2 regions of the Pseudolabrys sp. FHR47 genome follow, and region 1 is predicted to be linked to the other one. Evidence: predicted binding sites of a transcription regulator. Region 1 holds the regulator's gene; the other holds the start of a gene.
The links. Region 1 encodes PhoB, which activates phosphate uptake and scavenging genes when phosphate is short. Its sites were predicted from a motif close to TGTCATNNANCTGTCAT; they were not measured.
Positions count from the first base shown of each region.

Region 2: E8Q40_RS21650 (DUF2794 domain-containing protein) is a predicted target of PhoB. The motif match lies at 1,960-1,976, and genes of this name have one in related genera.

Region 1 is NZ_CP039740.1:922,670-927,289, reverse strand. Features, by position in the region: gene E8Q40_RS04610 (GcrA family cell cycle regulator) at 1-20, shown strand, start outside; gene phoB (phosphate regulon transcriptional regulator PhoB) at 775-1,479, opposite strand; gene phoU (phosphate signaling complex protein PhoU) at 1,494-2,210, opposite strand; gene pstB (phosphate ABC transporter ATP-binding protein PstB) at 2,245-3,054, opposite strand; gene pstA (phosphate ABC transporter permease PstA) at 3,057-3,920, opposite strand; gene pstC (phosphate ABC transporter permease subunit PstC) at 3,923-4,620, opposite strand, start outside.
Region 2 is NZ_CP039740.1:4,479,090-4,483,709, forward strand. Features, by position in the region: gene E8Q40_RS21635 (Bax inhibitor-1/YccA family protein) at 1-101, shown strand, start outside; gene E8Q40_RS21640 (glutathione S-transferase family protein) at 182-802, opposite strand; gene E8Q40_RS21645 (GNAT family N-acetyltransferase) at 911-1,432, shown strand; gene E8Q40_RS21650 (DUF2794 domain-containing protein) at 1,566-1,943, opposite strand; gene E8Q40_RS21655 (thioredoxin family protein) at 2,404-3,159, opposite strand; gene acnA (aconitate hydratase AcnA) at 3,273-4,620, opposite strand, start outside.

The sequences.
Region 1 (4,620 bases):
AGCCGGCATTCAGAGGCTGACTGCAAAGACGATACTGGATTGATGAAAGCCGGAGCGACGCTCCGGCTTTTTTTGCTTATCCCTTCCCCGCCTTCGGGGAGGGATCAGAAAGCGCGTGTGACGTGCCGCGCCTTTCCGATTCAATTTTCAAACAGCAGACGTGCCTGATCGCCCCTGTTCTTTGAAGGCCCGGGGCGGCCTGCCTTCCCCTTCGGCCCTCCGGCCAAGCCGGAGGGATGGAGCGCCGCGAGACGCTCTTTGATTTCGCACCTTGCGGTGCGCGGTTCTCCATAACGCGGAGAACCTGCGCCCCGCGGCGCTCCATCGCGGTGTCTTACGGCACACGGGCCGCGCTTCTGGCGGCTGATCTGCCTTTCAGCAGGTAGCGCTCACCATCAGCAAGCTCCTTGCGGCCGGTCTTATTGCCGGCGGGCGGAGCCCCGTCGCCGCCCGAGCGCCTGGCGTGCGTTTCGCCAGACCCGCGGGCACCGCGCCCTGCTCCCACTGAAACGACGCCTCATGACAGCGCCCCCGGCCGGAACAGGACAGGAGTGCTTATAGTCCTTCTAGGAATAATAGTCAAGGACTATTTTCTAGCAAGCCCGGAGCCCGGAACGACAAATCCCGTCGTCCTCCGCGCAAGCGGAGGACCCAGCGCTTTTCAAGGCTGACCAAGAGCTAGATCGCCCGCCTGCGCGGGCGATGACGCCGAGGAAGCCGTTTCGCCGAGCCCCGGAATGACCGAGCGGGAAGCGCCCTGGACTATTGGAGCGACTAACTCGCCACTCGTCCGAACCGATCGTCGAGCGCGTAGCCGGCGCCGCGCACGGTACGGATCGGGTCGGCCTGCTGGCCGCGGTTGATAGCCTTGCGCAAGCGGCCGACATGAACGTCGACGGTGCGCTCGTCGATATAGATGTCCGAACCCCAGACGCCATCGAGCAACTGCTCGCGCGAGAACACGCGGCCGGGACGCTCCATCAGGAACTCCAGCAGGCGGTATTCGGTGGGGCCGAGATCGATCGGCTTGCCGCTGCGCGATACCCGCTTCTTCTCGCGGTCGAGTTCGATATCGCCGATATTAAGCACGGTGGCGACGCGGTCGGGATGAGCGCGGCGGAGCAGCGCGCGCACGCGGGCGAGCAATTCCGGCACCGAGAACGGCTTGACGATGTAATCGTCGGCGCCGGTGGCGAGGCCGCGGATTTTCTCGCTCTCCTCGCCGCGCGCGGTCAGCATGATGATCGGCAGGTTCTGCGTCTCCGGCCGCGCCCGCAGCCGGCGGCATAGTTCGATGCCGGACAGGCCGGGCAGCATCCAGTCCAGCACCACGAGGTCCGGCACGCGCTCTTTCAGCTTGGTGTCGGCGTCGTCGCCGCGGGCCGCGGTCTCGACCTCGTAGCCTTCCTTCTCGAGATTGTAGACGAGGAGCATCGTGAGAGGCTCTTCATCTTCGACGATCAGGATTCGCGCGCTCATAAGTCAGTAGCTCGTCAAGCGGGAGTGCCGGCCAGGGCCGAAATCTCGGTGTCGCCTTTGGGCCGGCGCTCGGTGATCGGGGTGCCTTCGATGATGAAGTGCACGGTTTCGGCGATATTGGTGGCGTGGTCGCCCATGCGCTCGATGTTCTTGGCACAGAACATCAGATGGATGCAGAAGGTGATGTTGCGCGGGTCTTCCATCATGTAGGTCAGCAGTTCGCGGAACACCGAAGTGCAGACCGCGTCGATTTCCTCGTCGCCGCGCCACACCGCCATCGCCTTGCTATCGTCGCGGCGAGCGTAAGCATCGAGCACCGCCTTGAGCTGCTCAAGCACGAGGTCGGTCATGTGCTCGACGCCGCGGATCAGCTTCGGCGGCGGGAATTCGGCGTTGAGGGCGATAACGCGCTTGGCGATGTTCTTGGCGAGATCGCCGACGCGCTCGAGATCGTTGGCGAGCCGCAGCGCGCCGACGATTTCGCGCAGGTCCACAGCCATCGGCTGGCGGCGCGCGATGGTGAGCACCGACTTTTCCTCGATCTCACGCTGCAGGACGTCGATGGCGTTATCGGACGCGGTCACGCGCTGCGCCATGTTGGTATCGCGCTTGGCCAGCGCATCGACCGCGTCGGCGACCTGCTTCTCGGCCAGGCCGCCCATCTCGGCGACCATCCGGGACAACTCCTGGAGGTCGATGTCGAAGGCCTTGGCGGTGTGCTGCTCGTTCATGATCCTGATCCTTCATTCCCTTCCGGGCGCCGGCCTAGCCGAAGCGGCCGGTGATGTAGTCCTGGGTGCGGCGGTCGTTCGGCGCGGTAAAGATCTTGGTGGTCTCACCGTATTCCACGAGCTCGCCGAGATACATGAAGGCGGTGAAGTCGGAGACGCGCGCCGCCTGCTGCATGTTATGGGTGACGATGGCGATGGTGTAGTCTTCCTTGAGTTCGTCGATCAGCTCTTCGATCTTGGCGGTCGAGATCGGATCGAGCGCCGAGCACGGCTCGTCGAACAGGATGACTTCCGGCCGCACCGCCACGGTGCGAGCGATGCACAGGCGCTGCTGCTGGCCGCCCGAGAGCGACTGGCCGTTGGCGCCGAGCTTGTCCTTGACCTCGCCCCACAGCGCGGCGCGCTCCAGCGCGTGCTGCACGCGGCCGTCGAGTTCCGACTTCGGCAGCTTCTCGTAAAGACGGATGCCGAAGGCGATGTTCTCGTAGATCGTCATTGGGAACGGCGTCGGCTTCTGGAACACCATGCCGACCTTGGCGCGCAGCATGTTCAGGTCCTGCGACGGCGACAGGATGTTCTCGTTGTCGAGCTGAACCGTGCCGGTGGCGCGCTGGTTCGGGTAGAGATCGTACATCCGGTTGAGGATGCGAAGCAGGGTCGACTTGCCGCAGCCCGACGGGCCGATGAAGGCCGTGACCTTGCCGTGATAGAGCGACACGTTGATGGTCTTGAGGGCGCGGTGATCGCCGTAGAAGAAATCGAGATTCCGCACGCTGACCTTTTCGGTCAGGCCGTCGGCCGAGGTCACGGTGCTGGTGACGGTCGGGACAGTGAATGTGGCCATGGTCATTGTGATTTACTCTGCGAAGCGAGGGCGCGGGCGACGATGCTCAGGGTCAGAACCGACAGGGTGATGATGAGCGCGCCGGTCCAGGCGAGCTCCTGCCAGTCCTTGTAGGGGCTCAAGGCGAACTGGAAGATGACGACCGGCAGGCTGGCCATCGGAGCATTCATATTGGTGCTCCAGAACTGGTTGTTCAGCGCGGTGAACAACAGCGGCGCGGTCTCGCCGGAGATGCGCGCCACCGCGAGCAGCACGCCGGTGATCATGCCGGCGCGGGCGGCGCGGTAAGCAACCTTCTGGATCATCAGCGCACGCGGCAGGCCGATCGAGGCCGCCGCCTCGCGAAGCGTGTCCGGCACCAAAGTGAGCATGTCCTCGGTGGTGCGCACCACCACCGGCACAACGATCACGGCAAGCGCGATGGCGCCGGCCCAGGCGGAGAAGTGGCCCATCTGCGCGACCATGATCTCGTAGACGAACAGGCCGATCACGATCGACGGCGCCGACAGGAGGATGTCGTTGATGAATCGGACGACCGACGAGAGTTTGTCGTAGCGGCCGTACTCCGCCATGTAGGTACCGGCCAGGATGCCGAGCGGCGTGCCGATGATGACGGCGAGTATGGTCATCGCTAAACTGCCGAGGATCGGGTTGAGCAGACCGCCGGCCGATCCGGGCGGCGGCGTCATCTCGGTGAACACCCGCAGCGACAGACCGCTGAAGCCTTCCCACAACAGCACCGCGAGGATGAGCACCAGCCAGGTCAGGCCGAAGCCCGTAGCGGCATAGGCCAGCCCCATGGTGATGCCGTTCTTGCGCCGCCGCTGGGCGTAGAGCGGACTGTTTGCACCTGAAACAAGTGCCATGATCAGGCTCCCACGCGGGCGTTGAGGCGCATCAGCATGATGCGAGCGAAGGCCAGAACGATGAAGGTAATGACGAAGAGGATGAGGCCGAGCAGGATGAGCGAGGACGTGTAGATCGGCTCGACCGCTTCGGTGAACTCGTTGGCGATGGTCGCCGAGATGGTGGTGCCGGGCGCGAGGATCGAAGCCGATATGCGGTGCGCGTTGCCGATCACGAAAGTCACCGCCATCGTCTCGCCGAGCGCGCGGCCGAGGCCAAGCATGACGCCGCCGATGACGCCGACGCGGGTGAACGGCAGCACGACGTAACGCGACACTTCCCAAGTGGTGCAGCCCAGACCGTAGGCGGCCTCCTTCAGCACCGGCGGCACGGCCGCGAACACGTCACGCGAAATCGAGGTGATGAAGGGCAGCACCATGATCGCCAGGATCAGGCCGGCGGTGAGAATGCCGATGCCATAAGGCGGGCCGGCGAACAGGTTGCCGATGCCGGGCACGTTGCCGAGGGTGTTGATCAGGAAAGGCTGGACGTATTGCTGCAGGAACGGCGCGAAGACGAACAAGCCCCAGATGCCGTAGATGATCGACGGAATGCCGGCGAGCAGCTCGATGGCGATGCCGATCGGGCGGCGCAGGAACATCGGGCACAGCTCGGTCAGGAACAGAGCAATGAAGAGGCCGATCGGAACCGCGATCACCA
Region 2 (4,620 bases), 960 kb from region 1:
CCGCGGCCGGCCGCAAGGCGGTGATGGGCGCGCTGACGCTCTATCTCGACTTCATCAACCTGTTCCTGTTCCTACTGCGCTTCTTGGGCGATCGGCGCTAACGCGCCCCTGGGCGATCGCCGCTAACGAACAGAGACAGTTGCGAAATGCAGCGCCCCGGCCCAAAGCCGGGGCGTTTTCTTTAAGATTGCGGCGCTTCTTCTTCCATCGCCGCCCGTACATTCGGCCGCGCCGCCATCCGGGTGCGATGATCGAGCACCTTCGGATAACGCGCCGGATCGACACCGTCGCCTTCCATCCACTGGGCGAGCGTGAACAGATAGGCATCGGCGATCGAGTAATCCTCGCCCATCACCCAGGGGCCGGCGATCTGCGTTTCGACGTATTCGAAGCAGGCTCCGACCGTTTCCGGCACCTTGCGCCGCATCGCCTCAATCGCCGCCTCGTCATCGACCCAGCGATGGCCTCGCCCACGATGGGCGTGTGCCACGTGCAAGGTGGAGCAGAGATAGCTGTTGAACTCCTGCATCTTGGCGAAGCGGAATGGATCGGTCGGCGCCAGGCGGGCCTGCGGAAAGGATTGCGCAATGAAAGCGAGGATCGCCGGCGTTTCGGTGATGGTGCCGGCGGGCGTCACCAGAGCCGGCACCCGGCCCTTGGGGTTGACCGCCAGAAAGTCCGGCGAGCGCTGCTGGGACTCGGCGAAATTGACGCGCCGCAGCTGGTAGTCGGCGCCCGCATCCTTCAGCGCAATGTGCGACGCCAGCGCACAGGAATTCGGGGAAAAATACAACGTGAACATTGGACCTCCTTGAGGGACTCCTATGGAGCAACTGGACGCCGCTTTTTCCAGCGATATTCTTTGATCTCCACCATCGCTCCGCCTGATCGCCTGTTGTAGTCTGACTCAATGTCCCTTTCGATCCGCCCCACGACCCCCGCCGATATCCCGGCCATCGCCGCCATCTACGCCCACGCCGTGCGCACCGGCACCGCGACCTTCGAGCTCGAGCCGCCGACCGAGGCCGAGATGCTGCGCCGCTATGACAAGCTGCGCTCAGGCGGTTTTCCCTACATCGTCGCCGAGATCGACGGGAAGGTCGCCGGCTACGCCTATGCCGGGCCGTTCCGCGAGCGGCCGGCCTATCGCTTCACCGTCGAGGACTCGATCTACATCGCGCCAGACATGCAGAAGCGCGGGATCGGCAAGGCGCTGATGGCAGAGCTGATCAAGCTCTCCACCGAAGCCGGCTTCCGGCAGATGCTGGCGGTGATCGGCGATTCAAACCAGGCAGGCTCGATCGCCCTGCACAAGGCTTGCGGCTTCCAGCCGGCGGGCGTGTTCAAGTCGGTCGGCTACAAATTCGGCCGCTGGCTCGACACGGTGCAGATGCAGTTGCCGCTCGGGAAGGGCGATAAAGAGCCGGCTTAATTGCTGTCGTCCCCGCGAAGGCGGGGACCCATACGCCGTGTTCTCTCGATAGTGCAGGGATTATGGGTCCCCGCTCATAGGCGTTCTAAAAGAACGCCGTCCTTCGGACGGCTATGCGCGGGGACGACAAACATCAATTCGCCAGCGCCAGTTGCGGCTTGTCGATGACGCGCAGGACGCGGTCGAGTTCGTGGCCGCGGCGCAGGATCAATCCGGTTGCCGAGATGACGCTGTAGGCGCCCTGGCGCTGCGCCAGCTTCGGGTCTTTCTCGATACGATAGAGCGGCACTTCGGACGAGCGCCTGAATACCGAGAACACCGCCCGGTCTTTCAAAAAGTCGATGGCATAGTCACGCCATTCACCGGCGGCGACCATACGGCCGTAGAGGTCGAGAATGCGATTGAGTTCGCGGCGGTTGAAGGTGACCTGACCGAGCAGGTTGGGGGCACCACGCGCCGGAGCGCCCCCGGGAAACTGGCTAGGCTCGCTGTCGCCGGACTCGATCGTCATGCGGCCTCCCTGCGATGTGACAGATGGATGATCGCGCCGCCCGCCCGCCGCCGCAAGCCCCTGATTCAAATGGCAGGATCGCGCGCCGAAGTTCCCGTTGCCGCGTCCGGCCAGGCGAAAACGCCGCGATTTCAGGCCAAAAAGCCGCGGGCGGCATCACGAACTCGTCAGCACTTCTCACAATAACGCCCAATTTCGGTCAATCGCCGGACACGAGGCCTTGGGATAAATGCACCGTTGCCTCAAGGCCCGGTCCGGTTTGACCTCCGGATTCCTCAGCCCCCCAGCCCCCCGGGGGTCTTCGGACCGGGCCGATCGAGTTCAAGTTGAGTAGCGTTCGATTCAATCCCCTATGCCTTAGGGCCGGCCCCAAAAAGCCGGCCCTATTTTTATGTGCTGGACGCATGAAAATGGCGCGCCCGTCGGACGCGCCCCTTCAAACCCGGTGCTTGCTGCGCGATTATTTCATCGCCACGGTCGCGGCGCCGACCATCAGGCTCGGCTTTCCATCGACGCTGTTCTGCACCAGCACGACGAAATGATTGATGTCCGATAGCGTGAAGTTCGCGTTCGGAATCTCGCTGAGCGGCAGCGTGAAGGTTTCCGCCTTGCCGCTCCAGGTGCCGAGTTTCACCCAGCGCCGCACGACGTTGTAGTAGTTCAGGTTCTGGCCGCGATTTTCGCCGCGCTGGATCGTGACCTCGATTTTGTCGGTGACCGGGCACAGCCACACGTCGGCGGTAATGGGCTCGCCGTTCACGGCCGGCACGTTGACGACGATCTTGCCATCCTCGATCGCTGCCTTCACCGCCAGCCGCAGCGCGAGTTTATCGTCGCGCGACTTGGCAACCGCATCCTTGATCGCAGCCTGGTCGCTGCCGAGCGCATGAGCGACGCCGTTGATCACGGCCTGCGGCGTATAGACGGCGCCGTCGCCGCGTGCGATCGAATAGGCGCGCTGCCGCTTGCTGTGCCCCTTCAGCGCCAGGGTATCTTTCCAGCCGAGATAATCCCAGTAATCGACCGGCAGACTTACGGCGATGATGGACGGGTCATGGGCCAGATTGCCGAGCAACCGGTCGGCGGGCGGGCAGGACGAGCAGCCCTGGCTGGTGAACAGCTCGACCACGGCTTTCGGCTCCCCGCCAGCGGCGGGGTTCGCGACAGCCAGCACCGCGCCAAAGGCGGCGGCAAAGGTCAGGCGGCTCAGTCCCATTTCGGCGTCATTCCCCGGTTGGCGCGACGCGCATCATATAGGGACAAAAGTAAATCACCCGCCACTCACTTCGCAGTGAGGGCGGGCGACCGTAGTCCGGAACCGGCGATGCGTCAGGCGGCGAGCTGACGCAGCACGTATTGCAGGATGCCGCCCGAGCGGAAGTATTCCAGCTCATCGAGCGTGTCGATACGGCAGATCAGCGGCACTTTCTTGACGGTGCCGTCGCCCATTGTGATCTCGGCGGTCAGCTTCTGACGCGGCTTGAGATCACCTTCGAGGCCGTGGATCGTGACCTTTTCATCGCCCTTGAGACCGAGCGACTGCCACGACGTGCCTTCCTCGAAGTTGAGCGGCATCACGCCCATGCCGACCAGGTTCGAGCGATGGATGCGCTCGAAGGACTGCGTGATCACGGCGCGGATACCGAGCAGCACCGAACCCTTGGCCGCCCAGTCGCGCGACGAGCCGGTGCCGTATTCCTTGCCGGCGAAGACGACAAGCGGAACCTTCTCGGCCTTGTAGCGCATGGCCGCGTCGTAGATCGTCATCTTCTCTTTCGACGGGTAGTGAATGGTGACGCCGCCTTCGACGCCCGGCACCATCTGGTTCTTGATGCGGATATTGCCGAAGGTGCCGCGCATCATCACCTGATGATTGCCGCGCCGCGTGCCGTACTGGTTGAAGTCGATCGGGCGCACCTGATGATCGCGCAGATAGGTGCCCGCGGGGCTCGACTCCTTGATCGAACCGGCCGGCGAGATGTGGTCGGTGGTGATCGAGTCGAGGAACAGGCCGAGCACGCGCGCGCCTTCGATATCCTCGATCGGCACTTCCTTGCGCTGCATGCCTTCGAAGTAAGGCGGGTTCTGCACATAGGTCGAACGGTCGTCCCAGCCGTAAGTGAGACCGCCCTTGACCGCGATCTTGCGCCAATTGGTATCGCCCTTGAACACGTCGGCGTATTTCGCGGAGAAGATCTTCTTGGTCACATACTTGGAGACGAACTTGGCGATCTCCTTGTTGGTCGGCCAGATGTCCTTGAGATAGACCGGCTTGCCCTTCTTGTCGGTGCCGATCGGATCCTTGGTCAGATCGACATACATCGAGCCCGCCAGCGCATAGGCGACGACCAGCGGCGGCGACGCCAGATAGTTGGCGCGCACGTCCGGATTGACGCGGCCTTCGAAATTACGGTTGCCCGAGAGCACCGCGGCCGACACCAGATCGTTCTTGTTGATCGTGTCGGAGATTTCCTCCGGCAGCGGGCCGGAGTTGCCGATGCAGGTGGTGCAGCCGAAGCCGACGAGGTTGAAGCCGACCTTGTCGAGGTCCTTCTGCAGGCCCGATTTGGCGAGATATTCGGCGACGACCTGCGATCCCGGCGCCAGCGAGGTCTTCACCCACGGCTTGGCCTTGAGGCCCAGCGCCGCCGCCTTGCGAGCGAGCAGGCCAGCGCCG